Bacillus pumilus: one gene and its partner. The protein of the gene in region 2 interacts with the protein of the main gene of each other region in a pairwise test. Links are inferred from orthologs where the notes say so. Each region holds a gene or a part of one and is shown on either strand. Other genes may lie near its edges.

Region 1 (9,527 bases), 960 kb from region 2 along the record:
CAGCCGGATTCATACATATCCAGACATTGCGAAACGAATCGTAGGCGAGGGAAATGAGCTTGGCAACCACACGATGAATCATACGTATTTTGACCTGTTATCTTCAAAGGAGATCAAGCAGGAGCTAAAAGAATCAGCGGCTCATATCGCTTCACTTCAGCCTGGTGGGCCCTTATTATTTCGTCCTCCTGGTGGCCGCTTGACGATGAAATCTTTCCGGATTTTGTCTAAACAAGGATATGATGTGGTCATGTGGTCCTTTACGCAAGATCCGAAGGACTGGTCAAGACCAGGCTCACACAAAATTGCGAGCAGGATTATTGATCACATTCAAGGCGGCGATATTATTCTTTTGCATGATGGTGGGGGAAACCGGAAGCAAACGGTTGAAGCACTGAAACAAGTAATACCTGAATTAAAGGATCGAGGATATGAATTTGTTAAAGTGAGCGAACTACTGCATCATGACAAAGCGTATGTACCAGTTCAACTGCAATAGGAGATTCGTCAAAAACAGTCATTCATTGAAACCAAAAGTCTTGTCGTTTACTATATGAAGAGGGCTTTTGGAGGTGAATGTTGTGAAGAAATATGTTGTCCTTTTCATCCTACTTTGTGTCGCTGCTGGGTGCTCAAAGCCAGAACAAGAAAGTGTCATTGCATTTGGCGACAGCAATACAAAGGGATCAAACTGGGACTTTCGAGATTATCCAACATCTGAAAAATGGGTGAATCTCATGAAAAACGTCGAGCGCGGTCAAATTCAAGTGAAGAACGCAGGAATTGGCGGGCAGACGACTGAAGATGCGAAGCTGCGCTTTGAGCAGGATATTTTAAAGCAGAAACCAACTTACGTCCTCATCATGTTTGGGACGAATGATGCGGCGATTTTAGACGGGAAACATCCCCGAGTGACGAAAAAAAGGTTTAAAGAAAACGTAACCTACTTCATTTCTGAGAGTAGAAAAGCAGGCATTACCCCGATTCTCATGACCTGTGTACCTGTTGTAGAAGGCGGAAAAAAGGGCTTGTATTATTACTCTAGGTATAAGTCATCTTATTTTGCTGAGAGAGGCGGGGCAAGAGCTTGGCAAAATTCCTATAATGATATCACGAGAGAAATAGCCAAGGATCATCAAGTACCGCTTGTCGACAACTGGAAAGCGTTCATCCGAGAAGCAGGCGAAGATAGTGACAATGCGTTGATTCAATCAGGTTTGATCGACCCTTCTGGCAATCATATGACGCCAAAAGGGGCAAGAATCATTTATAACGAAATCAAAGAGCGTGATGTCATCAAACATTTTTAAATGATGGCCATCTGCCTAAACAAGATCATCCATTTAGCATAGTCTAACAGTATATCTTCCTAGAAGGAGGTAACTGATATGTGGGGATGCCCTTATCCTTACCCTGCGTGTTCGCCTTATCCAGCTCAAGGAGCAGGAATCGGTTACGCTTTTCTTGTTGTATTCCTTGTGGTTATTTTGGTCGTAGGTGGAGGGTTATGGTTTTGGAATGAACAGCCTTGCAAATAAGACACCTCTTCTTTACTTGAGAAGGGGTGTTTTTTACGGAAAATAGTAGTAAGCCTATAGCGCAAGTGATATAATATCAGTCACCTGAGTTTAAAAAAGAGAATGCTCGGGAGGCATGGTTCCTGTGATATGGAATTAAGAGGAAACAGAGAGCATATGCCCGAGCGAACGTCTTTTCATTTCTGTCTCAATTAATTCAATGAAGTCGCGATTTAAGTTCATTTCATTTGCTTTATAATACGATTCTATAAGTAAATCATCTGACAGCTTTTTCATACTAGAAACCCATATGATGGGAAAAACACCTCCCCTGAAAAAGTTGGCATAAAACTTGAGGAAAAGACATATCATCATAGGTTGATCGAATGTCTCTGAAGTACCTTTAATCTACCATGAATGGGAAACAAGAACAATCGTTCTGTTATCCACATGGTGAAGTGGATAACTTGTGGGTAGAGTGTTTATAATTGAATGAAAGCGTGATGAAATATAGGTGGATAATGTGTGTAAAATTATCCACAACTGTTGAAGGTCCTCGTCATATGTCGAAAACTTTTTCATTGTATTCGATAGACAGACAAATTGTGATTTGATTCGACACTATCGCTGAAAAACCAATGGAAGAAAGGGTGCAAATTGTGCTAAAGAAGTATTTCTTACCGGATGAATTTGTGAAAAGCATTTTCCACATTTCACCGCAAAAACTAAAAGAACGAAATGTAAAAGGAATTATTACCGATTTAGATAACACACTAGTAGAATGGGATCGTCCAAGTGCGACGCCCCGCTTAATTGAATGGTTTCAAGAAATGAAGGATCACGGGATACAAGTGACGATTGTATCGAACAATAATGAAAAAAGGGTCAAGCTTTTTTCTGAACCAGTTCATATTCCGTTTATTTATAAAGCGAAAAAGCCGATGGGAAGAGCTTTTAATAAGGCCGTCGCTGATATGCAATTGAAAAAAGAAGATGTGGTTGTCATTGGGGATCAGCTCATGACCGATGTTCTAGGCGGGAATCGTCACGGCTTCCATACGATTTTGGTCGTCCCTGTTGCTGCCTCAGACGGATTTATCACTAAGTTTAACAGGCAGATTGAACGCAGAATTTTAGGAGCCTTAAAGCGTAAGGGCCACATTCAGTGGGAGGAAGAGTAATAATGGAAAAGGTTGTTTGTATTGGCTGCGGTGTAGCCATTCAGACGGAAGATAAAGATCAATTAGGATATGCGCCGGCAGCATCTCTATTGAAAGAAGATGTGATCTGTCAGCGCTGTTTTAGGTTAAAGAACTACAATGAAATACAAGATGTTTCTTTAACAGAAGACGACTTTTTAAATATATTGCACAGTATCGGAGAGACAGATTCTCTGATTGTCAAGGTCGTTGATATTTTTGACTTTAACGGAAGCTGGATTAATGGGCTGAGTCGTATTGTCGGTGGTAACCCGATTTTACTCGTCGGCAACAAAGTAGATATTTTACCGAAATCCGTGAAAAAAGATCGTTTAATTCATTGGATGAAACGGGAAGCGAAAGAAAACGGATTGAACCCGATCGATGTTTTCTTAATCAGTGCAAGCAGAGGTCAGGGCGTACCTGAGGTGATGGAAGCGATCGATCATTACCGCGAAGGAAGAAATGTCTATGTCGTCGGCTGTACGAATGTTGGGAAATCCACATTTATCAATCGAATCATCAAAGAAGTATCTGGTAAAGAGAACGTGATCACCACATCCCAATATCCAGGTACAACACTTGATGCCATTGAGATCCCGCTTGATGACGGATCTGCTCTATTTGATACGCCGGGCATTATCAACCGTCATCAAATGGCGCACTATGTCAGTAAAAATGACTTGAAGATCTTAACGCCGAAAAAAGAATTGAAACCGAGAACGTTCCAATTAAATGAAGCTCAAACGCTTTATTTTGGCGGGCTTGCTCGATTTGATTATGTAAAAGGCGGCAGAACGTCATTTGTCTGCTATATGCCAAATGAGCTGAACATACACAGAACAAAGTTAGAGAACGCAGATGATTTATATGAAAAACATGCCGGTGAACTGCTATCACCGCCATCAAAAGAGGGGATGGAAGATTTTCCTCCACTCGTTCCACATACCTTTACCATTGATCAGCCGAAAATGGATATCGTCTTCTCAGGCTTAGGGTGGATCACGGCAAATGATGCAGGTAAGCAAATCAAAGTCTATGCGCCAAAAGGCGTGCATGTGTTTATGAGACGTTCGTTAATTTAAATGTTCAGAGGGGGAGAGACCTTGAAACCTTTATACGGAGTAATCGGTAACCCTGTTGGCCATTCAATGTCTCCGGATATTCATAATGCAGCATTAAAGGATGCTGGAATTGATGGACATTATCATGGCTTTCAAGTAGAAAATGATGACCTGAAAGATGCCATTAGCGGTATGAAAGCCTTAGGAATCAGCGGCTTTAACGTCACTGTTCCGCACAAGGTAGACATCATGCAGTACCTGGACAAAATTGATGTGACAGCTGAACGCCTGCGTGCAGTCAATACGGTGCGGCTCGAAGGAGGTCAGCTCGTCGGGTACAACACAGATGGGGAGGGCTTTCTTCATTCATTGCTTGAAGCCTTGGATCAGCCTTTATCAGAGCTGTCATTTCTAATGATTGGTGCTGGCGGAGCGGCAAATGCGATTTATACGACAATCGCTGACTATGCACCGAAAAGCTTTGATATCACCAATCGTACCATTGAAAAAGCGGAGGCTTTAATTGAAAGTGCAAATGGGAACTTCACTTCTAGTGCCATTACATTAAAGACGGCGGAAGAGCAGCTTGGGGAATATGATGTCATCATCCATACAACCTCAATTGGTATGCACCCGAATGTTGAAGAAACCCCGATTTCTTTAGTAAACGCAAAAAAAAACAGCGGTTGTTTGTGATATTGTGTATAATCCAATAGAAACAAAACTGCTCAGAGAAGCAGCCGGGTTAGGTTTGAAAACAGTAGATGGTGTCGGCATGTTTGTTGGACAAGCAGCTAGAGCCTTTGAACTGTGGACAGGCATCACGCCTGACGCAAGAAAAATGAAGTCAATTGTGATACAGAAATTAGGAGGAACACCATGTTAAAAGGGAAACAAAAACGTTTTTTACGTGCAAAAGCACATCATTTATCACCTATTTTTCAAGTAGGAAAAGGCGGGGTAAATGACAATATGATCAAGCAAATTTCCGAGGCGCTTGAAGTAAGAGAATTGTTAAAGGTCAGCATATTACAAAACTGCGACGAGGACAAAACGGAAGTTGCGAAAGCACTTGTCAAAGGTGCAAAAGCTGAACTTGTTCAAACGATCGGAAATGTGATTGTCCTTTATAAAGAATCAAAGGAAAATAAACAAATTAAGCTGCCGTAAAGGTGGATGTGATATGAAAAAAATAGGGTTGTTTGGCGGTACGTTTGATCCTCCTCATAATGGGCATTTGCTGATGGCAAATGAAGTGCGTTTTCAAGTAGGGCTTGATGAAATTTGGTTTATCCCAAATCACAAGCCTCCTCATAAAACAGACCGGAAGCGAGCAGATAGTCGTCACCGGGTGAAAATGGTGGATGCGGCGATCCAGTCAAATCCACATTTTCGATTGGAGCTCATTGAAATGGAGCGAGAGGGTCCATCTTATACAGTAGATACGGTGGAGCTTTTAAAGAAGCATCATCCTGAAGATGAGTTCTTTTTTATGATTGGAGCGGACATGGTCGAGTATTTGCCAAAATGGCATCGGATAGATGATTTGCTTCAGATGATTACTTTTATTGGGATGAAAAGACCGGGTTATACCCGAAATACGACATATCCTCTTTTATTTGCAGATGTTCCAGCTTTTGATGTATCATCGACATTGATTAGGCAGCGAATCATGCAGGAAAAACCTGTCGATTATTTGATACCGAAAGCTGTTGAGCGTTATATAAAGGAGCATCACTTATATGAATCGTGAAGAAGCATTAAGCTGTGTCAAAGAGCAGTTAACAGAGCATAGATATACACATACACTCGGGGTTATGGAGACAGCTATTTCTTTAGCGGAACGGTTCGGTGCAGATGTGAAAAAAGCAGAGATCGCCGCTATTTTTCATGATTATGCGAAATTTAGACCAAAGGATGAAATGAAGGGGATTATCCAGCAGGAACAGATGAACCCTCTATTGCTGGAATATTCGCCCGAGCTTTGGCATGCCCCGGTTGGTGCCTATTTGGTTAAAAAGGAAGCAGCTATTAACGACCAAGATATTTTAACGGCCATTGAATTTCATACATCAGGCAGACCAAACATGACATTACTTGAAAAGGTCATTTATGTCGCTGATTATATCGAACCAGGACGTCATTTCCCTGGTGTTGAAGAAGTAAGAGAGTTAGCAGAGCAAGATTTAGATAGCGCACTGATTCAGTCACTAAAAAACACGATCAGCTTTTTATTGAAAAAGAACCAGCCAGTCTATCCAGATACGCTTGCGACTTACAACTCACTTGTGCATAAGAACAATTAAGGAGGAATTTGGATGGATTCATCATCAATTTTAAACGTCGCGGCAGGAGCATGCGATGATAAACGGGCTGAGGATATTATTGCCCTTAATATGCAAGGAATCTCACTTGTTGCCGATTATTTTCTCATTTGTCACGGGAACTCTGATAAACAAGTGCAGGCCATTGCAAGAGAAGTAAAACATCTTGCAGAGGAAAGTGGAATCGAAGTGAAGAAGATGGAGGGCTTTGATGAAGCAAGATGGGTATTGATTGATCTTGGTGATGTCATTGCTCATGTGTTCCACAAAGAAGAAAGAGGATACTACAACCTAGAGAAGTTATGGGGAGATGCGCCGAGAGAAACGCTTTCACTTGGCATTAACTCATGATTTATCAAGGGTTTGCAGGTGTGTATGACGAGCTCATGACACATGCACCTTATGATGAATGGGTTCAGTGGATCCAGCAGAATATCAAACCGAATGCTGCCATTATTGATGTTGGCTGTGGAACTGGAGAGATTTCTCTTCGGTTAGCTGAAAAGGGTCACGCAGTCACAGGAATTGACCTCAGTGAAGAAATGCTGGCTTTCGCGCAGCAAAAAGCACAGGCGAAAAAGCAGTCCATTCAATTTTTACATCAAGATATGAGAGAGCTGACGGGTTTTGAGCAAGTCTTTCAAGCGGCGGTTATATGCTGTGATTCCTTGAATTACTTAAAAAACGAAAATGACGTCAAAAAAACCTTTAAAAACATGTTTCAGCTTTTAGAGGCAGATGGGGTTTTACTCTTTGATGTTCATACTCCTTATAAAATGGAAGAGGTATTCCCAGGTTCGACTTATGCCGATCAAGATGAAGAGATCAGCTATATTTGGCAGAGTGATAAAGGGGATGACATGTATTCGGTCATTCACGATTTAAGCTTTTTTGTAAAGGACGGAGACGTGTATCAGCGTTATGATGAGACACATGAACAGCGTACATTTCCATTTGAGACCTATGCGGCGTTCCTTGAGTCCGCTGGCTTTGAACAAATAGAAGTGACCGCTGATTTTACAAATGAAGCGCCCAGGGAATTCGCCGAAAGATATTTCATTTCAGCTAAGAAGCCAAAAACCATCGTTTAATGGAACGATGGTTTTTTAAAACCCTTTTTTCGCTTGTTGCAGAGTTGATTAATTTCTGCGATCATCAGTAAACACACTTGGCGGATATTGATGCGCAACCGCTTCAAGATCTTCATCGAATTTTTCATGGGTGTTTTGAAAAAGGCGGTGGAACATATCTTGAACACCTGCTTCAAGTGCTTTAATCCCTTCACCCGTAACGCCGCCTTTTACACACACTTTGTCTTGTAGTGTCGGAAGGGTATAGACTCTTTTTTCAATCAAACGGCCAAGCCCTACAAGCATATCTTCTGATAAGGTGGTGGCTTCTTCTTTAGAAATATCTGTTTCTTCAACGGCTGCTTCAATCATTTTCTGAACGAGGAAGCTGATAAAGGCAGGACCGCAGCTGACGATATCTGACGCCGCTCTTGTAATCGAATGATGAATTTCGATAGGTGTTGAAATGCAGGAAGCTAATTGTCTTAACGCTGTTTTCGTCGCGACATTACATGACGATCCAAATGTTAAAAGTGACGCACCTGATAAAGCACGGTTCGTAATGCTTGGAATCAGCCTGGCTGTTTGACAAGGAACGATATCCTGAAGCTGTTCAGGATGAACCGGACTTGTAATGATGACAATGGTTTGGTGCTCTTTTAAAAGAGGGCTCAGCTCTTTTAAAAGAGGATAAATATCAAGCGGCTTGACACAAACAAAGATGAAATCTTTATCCATGACAGCTCCTGTAAGCTGTTTTGTTACTTCAAGCTCTGGGTGGTTCTTTTTTATATTGAACGCTTTTTCTATGGTCCGGTTTGTAATGGTGATGGATGAGGGATTGACTGCCTTTGATTCAATAAATGCCTCAGTAAGTATGGTACCCATGTTTCCTGTACCGATTATCCCGATATTCAAACGTTCTCCCTCCTTAGGCGCATAGGATCTGTTATCTTCTAAACAGTATGTTGAGCAATAGAAAAATATGATTGAAAGAAGCGTGAGCACGTGAAGCGACTCATTCCATTGAAAAAATACAGTCTTTATATCGGAGCTGGGCTCATGGGCACGATCATCATCACTTTCTTCCTTTTGGCAGGAAATAAGGAGAGCTCTAGAGAGCCAAGTGTATTGAAGGGCGATCAAGACATACAAGTCACATTAGAAGACAAACAAGAAAAGACCGATAATGAATCATCCTCCATTTTTGTGGAGGTCAAAGGGGCTGTAAAAAAGCCAGGTGTTTATACGTTTCAATCTGATGCACGGGTAGAAGAAGCCATTCGAAGAGCAGGAGGTTTTACTAGTAAAGCAGACACGATTGAAATTAATCAAGCAGCAAAATTAGAAGACAGTATGATGATTTATGTCCGGAAGCAGGGAGAAGCAGAGAGAGAGGCACAAACAGCAGGTGCAGACGCTCCATCGGGTAATGAAAAGAGTCAAGGTGTCAATGTGAATCAGGCTGATGCAGCGGAATTGCAAACCATTAATGGAATAGGGCCAGCTAAAGCAGAAGCTATCATTACGTACAGAGAGGAGCACGGAGAATTTCAACAAATTGAAGATTTGCGGAACATTTCAGGTTTTGGGGAGAAGACCATCGAACGGCTGAAAAATGAATTGACCGTTAAGTAGAATTGACGATATAGAAGGAAGGCATGTACACTTAATACCAACCATCATTCTGGAGGGATCAGCTCGTGGAAAGAATTTCATGGAATCAATATTTTATGGCGCAAAGCCATTTGCTTGCTCTGCGAAGCACCTGTGAGCGGTTAGCTGTTGGGGCGACCATCGTCAGAGACAAGCGTATCATTGCAGGGGGATATAATGGCTCAATTGCTGGTGATGTCCATTGTGCAGATGTGGGATGCTATGTCATTGATCATCACTGCGTTCGCACCATCCATGCGGAAATGAACGCTATTTTACAATGTGCCAAATTTGGTGCACCTACAGCCGATGCTGAAATATATGTCACACATTTTCCTTGTTTGCAGTGCTGTAAAGCCATTATTCAAGCAGGTATTCGAACCGTTTACTATGCAAAGGATTATAAAAATCACCCATATGCCATTGATTTATTTGAGCAGGCAGGTGTTCAAACGGAACAAGTTGAACTCGATGAAATGATCATCGACTTAAAAAATCAAGAAAAATTAGCCTTTGTTGCAGATCTAATTGGCAAACTAAGTGAATCAGGACTTAGTGAATCAGAAATTCGCAATATGCATGAGAAGGCGAATCAATTATTTACTTCCTATGTTTAATTATTTGCCGTTTGGGGCAATTTCAGCAGCTGTTGGAATTGCTCTGGCTGCATATCATCTTCATTTGTACTTCCTTCTCT
Region 2 (9,480 bases):
TCTCTTTAAGGAGGAACAAGTGATGACACAAATCAAAACAGTTGGTTTTATTGGAATTGGTGTAATGGGACGCAGTATGGCTGAACATTTAATGGATGCAGGTTATGAAGTTCTCGTTTATACAAGAACAAAAGCGAAAGCAGATGCACTCATTCAAAAAGGCGCATCATGGAAGCCGGAAGTGAAGGAAATTGCACAACATGCAGATGCTGTCATCACAATGGTAGGATATCCATCAGATGTAGAAGAAATCTATTTAGGTGAAGAGGGGCTTGTGGCACATGCTACGCCTGGTACTTATCTGATAGATATGACGACATCGAAGCCTCAGCTGGCAAAAGAAATTGAAGTGAAAGCGAAAGAAAAAGGGCTGTTTGCATTAGATGCACCAGTTTCTGGCGGAGACGTAGGTGCAAAAAATGCAACGCTTGCGATTATGATTGGCGGAGAAAAATCAGCCTATGAAGCGTGTTTGCCCTTATTTGAGAAAATGGGCGAAAACATTCAATATCAAGGACCTGCAGGAAGCGGCCAGCATACCAAAATGTGTAACCAAATTGCGATTGCAGCAGGCATGGTAGGTGTCGCAGAGGCTATGGCCTATGCCGAAAAATCAGGACTTGATCCAGAGCACGTGCTCAAAAGCATCACAACGGGTGCGGCAGGAAGCTGGTCCTTGTCAAACCTTGCACCAAGAATGTTGAAAGGTGATTTCGAGCCAGGGTTCTACGTGAAGCATTTTATTAAAGATATGGGCATTGCACTTGAAGAAGCAGAGCTGATGGGAGAAGAGATGCCTGGGCTCTCACTTGCGAAGTCACTTTATGAGAAGCTGCGTGAACAGGGCGAAGAAAATAGCGGCACACAAAGTATATATAAATTATGGGTGAAATAAAAAAGCCTGTCCTACTTCGGGACAGGCTTTTTAGATAACTTATTTTCCGATGAATTGCTGTGTCCAGTAGTTGCCAGATTTCACATAACCAACACCGATATGTGTATAGTTTTTGTTTAAGATATTGGCTCTATGACCTTCACTGTTCATCCAAGCAGTCACCACTTCTTGTGGAGATCTTTGACCTTGGGCAATGTTTTCACCCGCTGTTTTGTAAGTGATCCCGAATTTCTTCATTTGATCAAATGGAGATCCGTAAGTTGGGCTTGTATGAGAGAAATAGTTTTTATCTTTCATATCTTGAGATTTTGCACGAGCAGATTTGCTTAGCTTTGAATCAACAGAAAGTGCTTTTAATCCTTGCTTTGCACGCTCTTTGTTTGTAAGCTCAACGACTTCTTTTTCAAATGCATTCAAGCTGCTGTCTGCTTTTGCTGTCGTTGTGTCTTTTTGATCAGCTTTTGTATTGTTGTTTGTATTTTGTTTTGCTGGCGCACTTGGTTTAGAAGCAGTAGGTTTTTTCACTGATTCTTGTTTTTGTTCATTTTTTGCTTTGTTTACTTCTTTCACCACTTTTGTGCCAGTAACAGGTTGACCGCTTTTGATCAGCTTGTTTAAAAGAGCTTCGATCTCTTTTTGATTCGACTTGCTTAGCTTGTTTACATCTGAAGAGATATGTAATTTTGTAGCTAATGTATGAAGATCAATGGTTTGATGCTGTACATGTATTACTTGTTTCAGGTTAAGCTCCTTCGCATCAGCTGAATGTCCCCCAGTGAACGTGATGAGTGCAGCAGCCGTTAGCGCTGAAAAAAAGAATGATTTCTTCTTCATATTGTAACTCCTCCTAAAATCTTTGTTTTGTTTTCTCACAGAAAATCATAACATGGACTTTTTGTTATAAACGTACCAGCATCCTCCATTGACAATGCCTGTTTGTCATTTTTGTTAAAGTCACAAAAAAACCCGCCTCATATCAAAGGATAGGGAATTCTTCCATTTAATGAAAACGACATAAACATACCAATATTTTAAAGTGTTAGTATATTTTTTTGCATAATAGGGATTGACAGCTTTTTTTCACTTGTTTCGCTGTAACAACTATTACAAAAGTGTTACAATAATGAGTGGTAATTGTAAAAGATTGAAAGGATGAGAGGAGCTACATAAGTGGGAGAGAAACAGCATCAAGGTGGTGCCGAGCAGAAAAAATTCAAGCGCCGGAACGCCTGGAGGATTAATCTCTTTTTCTTCGCTGTCTTTAGTTTGTTTGCTGTGCTTGTGATCAAGCTTGGTGTGCTGCAAATCGTCAATGGTGAGGATTATAAAAAGCAGGCTAACCGAACAGAGGTCAAAACAGCATCATACCCTTCTCCGAGAGGAAAAATGTATGACGCGAGAGGAAGAGTCGTCGTTGATAATGAAAGTGTACCTGCCATCGTTTATACATCAGAAAGCGGTGTGAAAGCGAAGGATAAGATTAAGGTAGCAAGAAAACTTGCGACTTATATAAAAATGGATACTGATTTTTTGAGAGAGCGTGACATTCGAGATTTTTGGCTGGCAAGCCATCCGAAAGAAGCGGATAAGCTCATTTCAAAAGCAGAGCAAAAGAATCTTAAAGCAAAAGATGTCTATCCGCTTCAAGTAGAGCGCGTGCCTAAGAAAGAAGTTAAGGCGATCGAAAAAGATGCAGAGGAAAAAGCAGTTGCAGCGATCTATCGTCGATTTACAGGCGGATATGCCTTTGAGCCTCAAATCGTGAAAGCAATGGACCCCAATGAAGAGAAAAAAGGGGACGAAAAAGTTGCTTTACTCGATGAAACAAAAGAGTCAAAGCAGACATCATCTGTGAGTTTGACCTATGAAGAGATTTCACTTGTGTCAGAGCATCTTGATGAACTGCCTGGTGTGAATGTCATCAATGATTGGACAAGAAAATATCCGTATGAGAAGACCCTTTATAATGTACTTGGCGGTGTGACCACACCAGAGCAAGGGATTATAAAAGAGCGTGAAGATTACTATATGGCAAGAGGCTACTCACGTAATGACCGAGTAGGGAAGAGCTATTTAGAGTATCAATACGAGGATTTTCTGAACCCGGAGAAAGCGACTGTTCAATATACTCAGGTTGGCGGGAAGCTGCTCGATGAAATCAAGCGGACAGAGGGACGAAGAGGACTTGATCTTGCACTGACATTTGATATGGAGCTGCAAAAGGAAGTCGACAAGATCGTCGAATCAGAGCTTAGATCCGCTAGTGCGAGAAACTATATGATGGACCGTGCATTTGTCGTGATGATGGACCCTAACACTGGGGATGTTCTTGCGATGTCTGGCAAGAAAATGGACGGCAGAGACGTCACTGATTATGCCATCGGAACATTTACGACCCAGTACGAAATGGGCTCTGTTGTCAAAGGAGCTACTGTACTTGGCGGTTATCAGGACGGAATGTCGCACAACCAATCCTATATGGATACACCGCTCTATTTTGCAGGAAGTGGTGGAAAGCCGAAACAGTCATACAAAGTTCTTGGATGGGTCAATGATCTTCAGGCTCTCCAAAAAAGTTCCAACGTCTACATGTTCCAAGTAGCGATGAGAATGGCGGGCATCATTTATCAAAAGGATGGTCCGTTACCGGCAAGACCTGAGCACTTGCAAAAAATGAGAAACTACTATGCGCAATTTGGTCTTGGCGTGAAAACAGGGATCGATTTGCCGCAGGAATCAAGCGGGATGCAGACGCATCCGAAGACGGTCGGCGGACTTTTGCTCGATGAAGCAATTGGCCAGTATGACACGTATACACCGCTTCAAGTTGCCCAGTACATGTCAACGATCGCTAATGGAGGAAATCGCGTTCAGCCAAGAGTGGTGAAAAGCGTTCACCTTCCAACAAAGAAGGATGAAGTAGGCCCAGTCGTGAAAAAATATGAGCCGAAGGTATTGAACACGATTAACAACTCGAAAGCAGATATTGACCGCGTCAAAATGGGACTGAAAATGGTCACATCGACCGGCGGTACTGCCGCAGGCCGTTTTGGTCAGCATGATGTCTCAGGAAAAACAGGGACGGCCCAAACCTTTTACTACGGTGCCAACCGCAGCTGGTGGGGAAACCCCACTTACAATTTAACCTTTGGAGGATATTATCCATCGTCCAATCCAAAAGTAGCTTTTAGTGTCGTGACACCTTATGTCTCAGACAAAGATTCCGTCATTAAAACCATCCCAAGTAAAATTATTGATAAGTACGTTGAATTACAAAAGAAATACGAAAAGCAGTAAACAGCAGAGAGCACATCAAGAGAATGTGCTCTTTTTTGCTGAAAATATGGACGTTTCCCTCGATGACGGAAGGAAAATACGGGTTTTCTAGCGAATCTTTTTTATACATCAATCTAAGGACAACCCTAAAAAATGAAAAGGAGGGTCGGACGACGATGGAACAAAAAATGAAAGATTCGAATCAGCTTTATTCGAATATCGATTTACATGCCGTTCTTTCTTCTAATGGCCGCTTTCTCTACATTTCTTCTAACTGTAAGCAGCTTTTGCTTTATGAACAAAAGGATTTACTAGGGTGTTTTTTGAAAGACTTTGTTCATACCGAAGATCAATTTCTCGTCGAGAGTTATTTCTACAATCAGCACATGCTAGAGATTTCCCACTTTAGGCTGCTTAGAAGTGACCTAACAGCTGTATGGATTGAAGCTAGTATTGATTTTGTTGCTTGTGATGCGTTAGACAGTGAATTAAGTAGAGAAATGATCCTAAAAATGAGGGTGCTGGACGCTGAACCGCAAAAAGCAGCATTTCAAACAACATCAGAAGTGTCAGAACAGTCGTTAGGCAGTCTGCCGGCTTTCCAACATGTCAGTGAAGCTGAACAATTGATTGCCATGCTGCCAAATCCGTTATGTATTACGATTTTAGGGGAAATTGTTTATGCGAATGATGCGATGCTTCAATTAATGGGGGTAAGTACAAGAGATGACATGATCGGCAAAACTGCATTTGACTTTATTGCTGAGGAGTACCATGACATTGTGAGAAGCCGAATTACAAGGCTGCAACAAGGTCTTCCAGTCGGAATGATTGAACAGATATGGAAGCGGAAAGATGGAAGCAGCATCCATATCGAAGTGAAGTCATCACCAACGATCTATCAAAGTCAGCGGGCAGAGCTTTTGCTGTTAGTAGACATCTCATCCCGTAAGAAATTCCAAACCGTTCTGCAAAAAAGCCGGGAGCGTTATCAGCTGCTCATCCAAAACTCCATTGATACGATTGCGGTCATTCACGATCACAAATGGGTGTTTATGAATGAATCAGGCATTAAATTATTTGAAGCCGAGCATTACGATAAATTAATAGGAAAAGATATTTTCCATCAAATCCATTCCTGTGACCAGCAAAAAGTGAAAAAAAGCATATCACGTATTATTGAAAGAGCATCAGATTCTGAGATTGTCACGATGAGCTGTCATACGTTTAAACACAAACTGATTTATACAGAAATGGTGTGTATCCCAACTACATTTTTTGGAGAAACAGCCGTTCAAATTATTTTAAGAGATATATCCGAACGTAAGCAGACAGAAGAGCTCATGCTCCGGTCTGAAAAATTATCGATCGCAGGTCAATTGGCTGCGGGCATTGCACATGAGATCAGGAACCCATTGACTGCCATCAAAGGCTTTTTGCAGCTCATTAAACCGAAAACGAAAGATCGGGATCAATATTTCGAGATTGTTTTCTCTGAACTGAGCCGGATAGAAATTATCTTAAGCGAGCTGCTCATGCTGGCAAAACCGCAGCAAACGGCATCGATGCAGACACTTGATTTGAAAAAAATCATCAGCGAAGTCACGGCTTTATTAGAAACACAAGCGAACTTAAATGGCATTTTAATGAACACGAGTGAAATAGAAGAGGATCTCCTGATGAACGGGGATCAAAATCAGCTCAAGCAGGTGTTTATCAATTTAATCAAAAATGCCGTAGAATCCATGCCGGACGGAGGGAAGGTTGACATTACGGCCAAAGCAGAAAGAGATGGAATTCACGTCACCATTCGTGATGAAGGGGTTGGCATTCCTGAATCGGTCATGAAGCGAATAGGAGAGCCCTTTTTAACGACAAAGGAAAAAGGGACTGGACTTGGCCTTATGGTGACATTTAATATTTTAGAAAATCACAACGGGACGATCCGTGTGGATAGTCATCCCGAAAAGGGCACCGTATTTCACATCATGTTTCCTGCAAAATAAAAACAACGGCAGGAGAGCCGTTGTTTCAGTCTGTTAAATGAATAGAACGCTTTTCAAGAACGAATTGTTCTAGGCGGTCAAGTCCTTCTTTCAGTGTTTCAAGTGAATAAGCATAGGATAGACGCACATACCCCTCGCCGAGTGGAGAGAAAGCAGACCCTGGTACGACAGCAAGTCTTGTACTTTCTAACAGCTCCATACAAAAATCAAAGGAACTCATCCCAAACGATTCAATGGATGGAAAAATATAAAAAGCGCCAGAAGGCTTAATGACCGGAAGCCCCATAGAAATGAGCCGATCGTATACATAATCGAGCCTTTTCTTATATTGCTCTCTCATGATGAGTGCATCATCCACACCATTTGTCACAGCTTCAAGTGCCGCCTTTTGTGAGACAGCCGAGGCACAAGACACGTTATATTGATGTACTTTTAATACATGTTTAGCAATTGGAGCTGAAGCAAATAAAAAGCCAATTCTCCAACCAGTCATGCTATGAGACTTAGACAGTCCGTTAATCACAATGGTCTGTTCCTTTAAGAAAGAAGCGATTGAATGATGCGGCCGGTCAAATGTCAGCTCGCTATAGATTTCATCGGATAAAATAAAGATGTCTTTTCCTTCAAGGAGCTGGGCAATCTCTTTCAATTCTTCTTCTGAAAGCGTGACACCAGTTGGATTTGAAGGATAAGGAAGCACAACACACTTTGTTTTTTCCGTTAATGCATCCTCAATCAGCTTGGCATTTAATTTAAAGCCAGCATTCGTTGTGTCGATATGTACGGGCTTCCCCCCGCACATTCGAATGATCGGTTCATAGCCAGGGTAGACAGGTCCAGGTAAAATCACTTCATCACCCTCTGACAAAATGGTTCGAAACGCAGCATCAATCGCTTGACTTGCACCTGTCGTCACAATGATCTCTGACTCTGCATCATAATCAAGGTTGACTTTCTTCTTGATGTAGTGCTGGATTGCTTGTCTTAGCTCTAGGAAACCAGCATTATGAGTGTACGAAGTGAAATTCTCGTCAATGGCTGCTTTTGCAGCTGTTTTGACATGATGCGGCGTATAAAAATCGGGCTGGCCTATCGTCAAAGATACGACATCCTCATATGACGATACGAGATTTGAAAATGTTCGAATGCCTGAAATTTCAATATCCTTTACTCTTGGATTCAGCAAATGCTCCATTTCTCATCACCTTAAAAATTTATGTTTTTATCCTATTTTACCATTCACTGCATAAATGTCACCTGCGAAAGGCACTGGATATCATTATCTGTAGTCTATTCTCCTATTCATCACAGCATGAGTGATATATTGAAGAAAGAGCAACATTTATTATAGCGTAACCTCACGAGAAAATACAGGCTGCGATAACATGATTAGAAAACGGCAAAACGGTGTAAACTGAAAGAACGTGAGAATCAGGGTCATGGGAATTGCTTTCATAGACATACGATCTCCTAAAGGAGGACGATAAATGGAACAATCAGCGAAGACATCAAAAATAGCGTTTCTATCCGTGATGAGTAACACATTTGTTGTCATCTTAAAAATCATTGTAGGTCTGCTCACTGGATCTGTTGCGGTTTTATCAGAAGCCATTCATTCTTTTCTCGATTTAATGGCATCTTTTATTGCATTTATCTCTGTTCGTATTTCAAGAAAGCCAGCAGATTCTAAACATCCTTATGGACATGGAAAAGTCGAAAATATTTCTGGAACGATTGAGACCTTACTGATTTTCGTTGCGGGCATTTGGATCATCTACGAATGTGTTCACAAATTAATGCATCCAGAGCCAGTCAAGCTGCCTGTACTTGGCATTGTGGTGATGCTATTAGGCGCGATCATCAACTTTATCGTATCGAAGGTTGTGAACAAAGAGTCGGAAAGGGTCCATTCTGTCGCCATGAAATCGAATGCATTGCACCTGTTAACAGATGTGTATACGTCATTAGGGGTCGCATTCAGTTTATTGCTTGTCGCATTAACCGACTGGTATTTCTTAGATCCGATCATTGGAATGATACTTGCTCTCTTTATTATGCGTGAAGCATTTAAACTCATGAAAGAAGCCTTCCCGCCGCTCGTAGACGCCCGGCTAACGCCCGAGGAAGAACAATCGATCGAAGCAATCATTCAAGGATTCAGTCAAGAATTCATCGAATATCATGACTTTCGAACAAGACGATCCGGTGCAGAGGAATATATTGATTTTCATTTGATTGTAGATGGCAAGACAACGATAGAAGATGTTCATCAATTATGTGATCGAATTGAAGAGAAGATTCAGCAAGAATTTCCGCATGCACAAATCTTTATTCATGTAGAACCTGAAAGTGAAAGAAGCACGCAAACGTAAAAAGGCGATCAACCAACTTAGGTTGTATCGCCTTTTTTACGCTTCATCTATGAAATGAAATCAATATCCATAAGCAGTATCGTAATCTTCATACCAAGAGATATAAGCTGCGTCATCATTTGACAAACCATGCTTCATGTCTAAAAAATCAGCTTCGCAAATATCTTCAATCACAGTCATTTCATTGTTATTTAATAGTACGACAGTTCCCATCATGAACACCTTTCTTTAAAAAATCCTTGACTATTGTACCATGTGAAGAACGATTGTCAACAGCAGAATGGAAACAAGACGAAAATATCACAAAATGTTAAAAAATCAGGAGGTAAAAGAACTAGAAGTACCATGATTTTCACAAATTTTCAGTATTTATTCACATAAATCATTGAGGACGAACTGATCTAAAATATATGTAAAAGTGTAAAGGTACATTGATCTTGCGATATTCATAAGATATAATAACGAATGATTATAAGAAATTTATAGAAAACATACATAATAAAGGAGAAATAGGATGGAAACAAACATAACAGAACCACACATTCAAGAAAAGAAACATCCTGAGCTAGCAGGCGTAGGCTATCGTTTTCTTGCACACCTTTTGGATGGTATCATCATCGGCGTACCATATTCTTTTATCATGTTTATTTTGGCAACACTCTTTTTTGTCTCAAGTCCAGAGGCAGCATTGATGATGGATGACGACAGCTATTACTATTCAACAACTGTTATGACAGATGAGGAATGGGCAGTGATTATGGGACTTATCTTTTTCTATATAGGAGCGATCTTGGTCGGTATTGTGGTGACATGGCTTTATTACGCCATCATGGAATCATCAAAACTGCAAGGAACGCTTGGTAAGATGGCTCTTGGGATTAAAGTGACAAGAGTAACGGGCGAAAAAGTGACATTCGGCCGTGCAACAGGT

The links.
Region 1: the proteins of CKW02_RS06800 (region 2) and CKW02_RS11880 interact in binary tests that used the Bacillus subtilis proteins (3 or more experiments, as listed by UniProt). The link is inferred for Bacillus pumilus from one-to-one orthologs.

Annotation. Positions count from the first base shown.
Region 1 is NZ_LT906438.1:2,307,226-2,316,752, reverse strand. The notes cover bases 245-3,164. They hold CKW02_RS11880 (sporulation histidine kinase inhibitor Sda), read right to left. Parts: upstream 1,815-3,164; coding sequence 1,674-1,814; downstream 245-1,673. Other genes in these bases: yqeH (ribosome biogenesis GTPase YqeH), read left to right, coding at 2,701-3,164; CKW02_RS11875 (YqeG family HAD IIIA-type phosphatase), read left to right, coding at 2,177-2,698; CKW02_RS11885 (SGNH/GDSL hydrolase family protein), read left to right, coding at 582-1,310; CKW02_RS11890 (polysaccharide deacetylase family protein), read left to right, coding at 245-499. Also shown: more of CKW02_RS11890, read left to right, coding at 1-244; more of yqeH, read left to right, coding at 3,165-3,801; ribosome assembly RNA-binding protein YhbY, read left to right, coding at 4,660-4,950; CKW02_RS11855 (nicotinate-nucleotide adenylyltransferase), read left to right, coding at 4,964-5,533; bis(5'-nucleosyl)-tetraphosphatase (symmetrical) YqeK, read left to right, coding at 5,523-6,086; rsfS (ribosome silencing factor), read left to right, coding at 6,099-6,455; CKW02_RS11840 (class I SAM-dependent DNA methyltransferase), read left to right, coding at 6,452-7,195; late competence protein ComER, read right to left, coding at 7,244-8,092; CKW02_RS11830 (helix-hairpin-helix domain-containing protein), read left to right, coding at 8,183-8,812; CKW02_RS11825 (ComE operon protein 2), read left to right, coding at 8,878-9,447; CKW02_RS11820 (DNA internalization-related competence protein ComEC/Rec2), read left to right, coding at 9,440-9,527. UniProt on the Bacillus subtilis protein: Mediates a developmental checkpoint inhibiting initiation of sporulation (by preventing phosphorylation of spo0A) in response to defects in the replication initiation machinery.
Region 2 is NZ_LT906438.1:1,352,721-1,362,200, forward strand. The notes cover bases 3,890-6,762. They hold CKW02_RS06800 (PAS domain-containing sensor histidine kinase), read left to right. Parts: upstream 3,890-4,347; coding sequence 4,348-6,177; downstream 6,178-6,762. Other genes in these bases: CKW02_RS06795 (peptidoglycan D,D-transpeptidase FtsI family protein), read left to right, coding at 3,890-4,192; CKW02_RS06805 (aminotransferase A), read right to left, coding at 6,203-6,762. In the rest of the region: CKW02_RS06780 (SDR family oxidoreductase), read left to right, coding at 1-9; CKW02_RS06785 (NAD(P)-dependent oxidoreductase), read left to right, coding at 23-895; CKW02_RS06790 (CAP domain-containing protein), read right to left, coding at 935-1,729; more of CKW02_RS06795, read left to right, coding at 2,066-3,889; more of CKW02_RS06805, read right to left, coding at 6,763-7,372; CKW02_RS06810 (cation diffusion facilitator family transporter), read left to right, coding at 7,665-8,549; CKW02_RS20265 (hypothetical protein), read right to left, coding at 8,610-8,762; CKW02_RS06815 (RDD family protein), read left to right, coding at 9,064-9,480. UniProt on the Bacillus subtilis protein: Phosphorylates the sporulation-regulatory proteins spo0A and spo0F. It also autophosphorylates in the presence of ATP.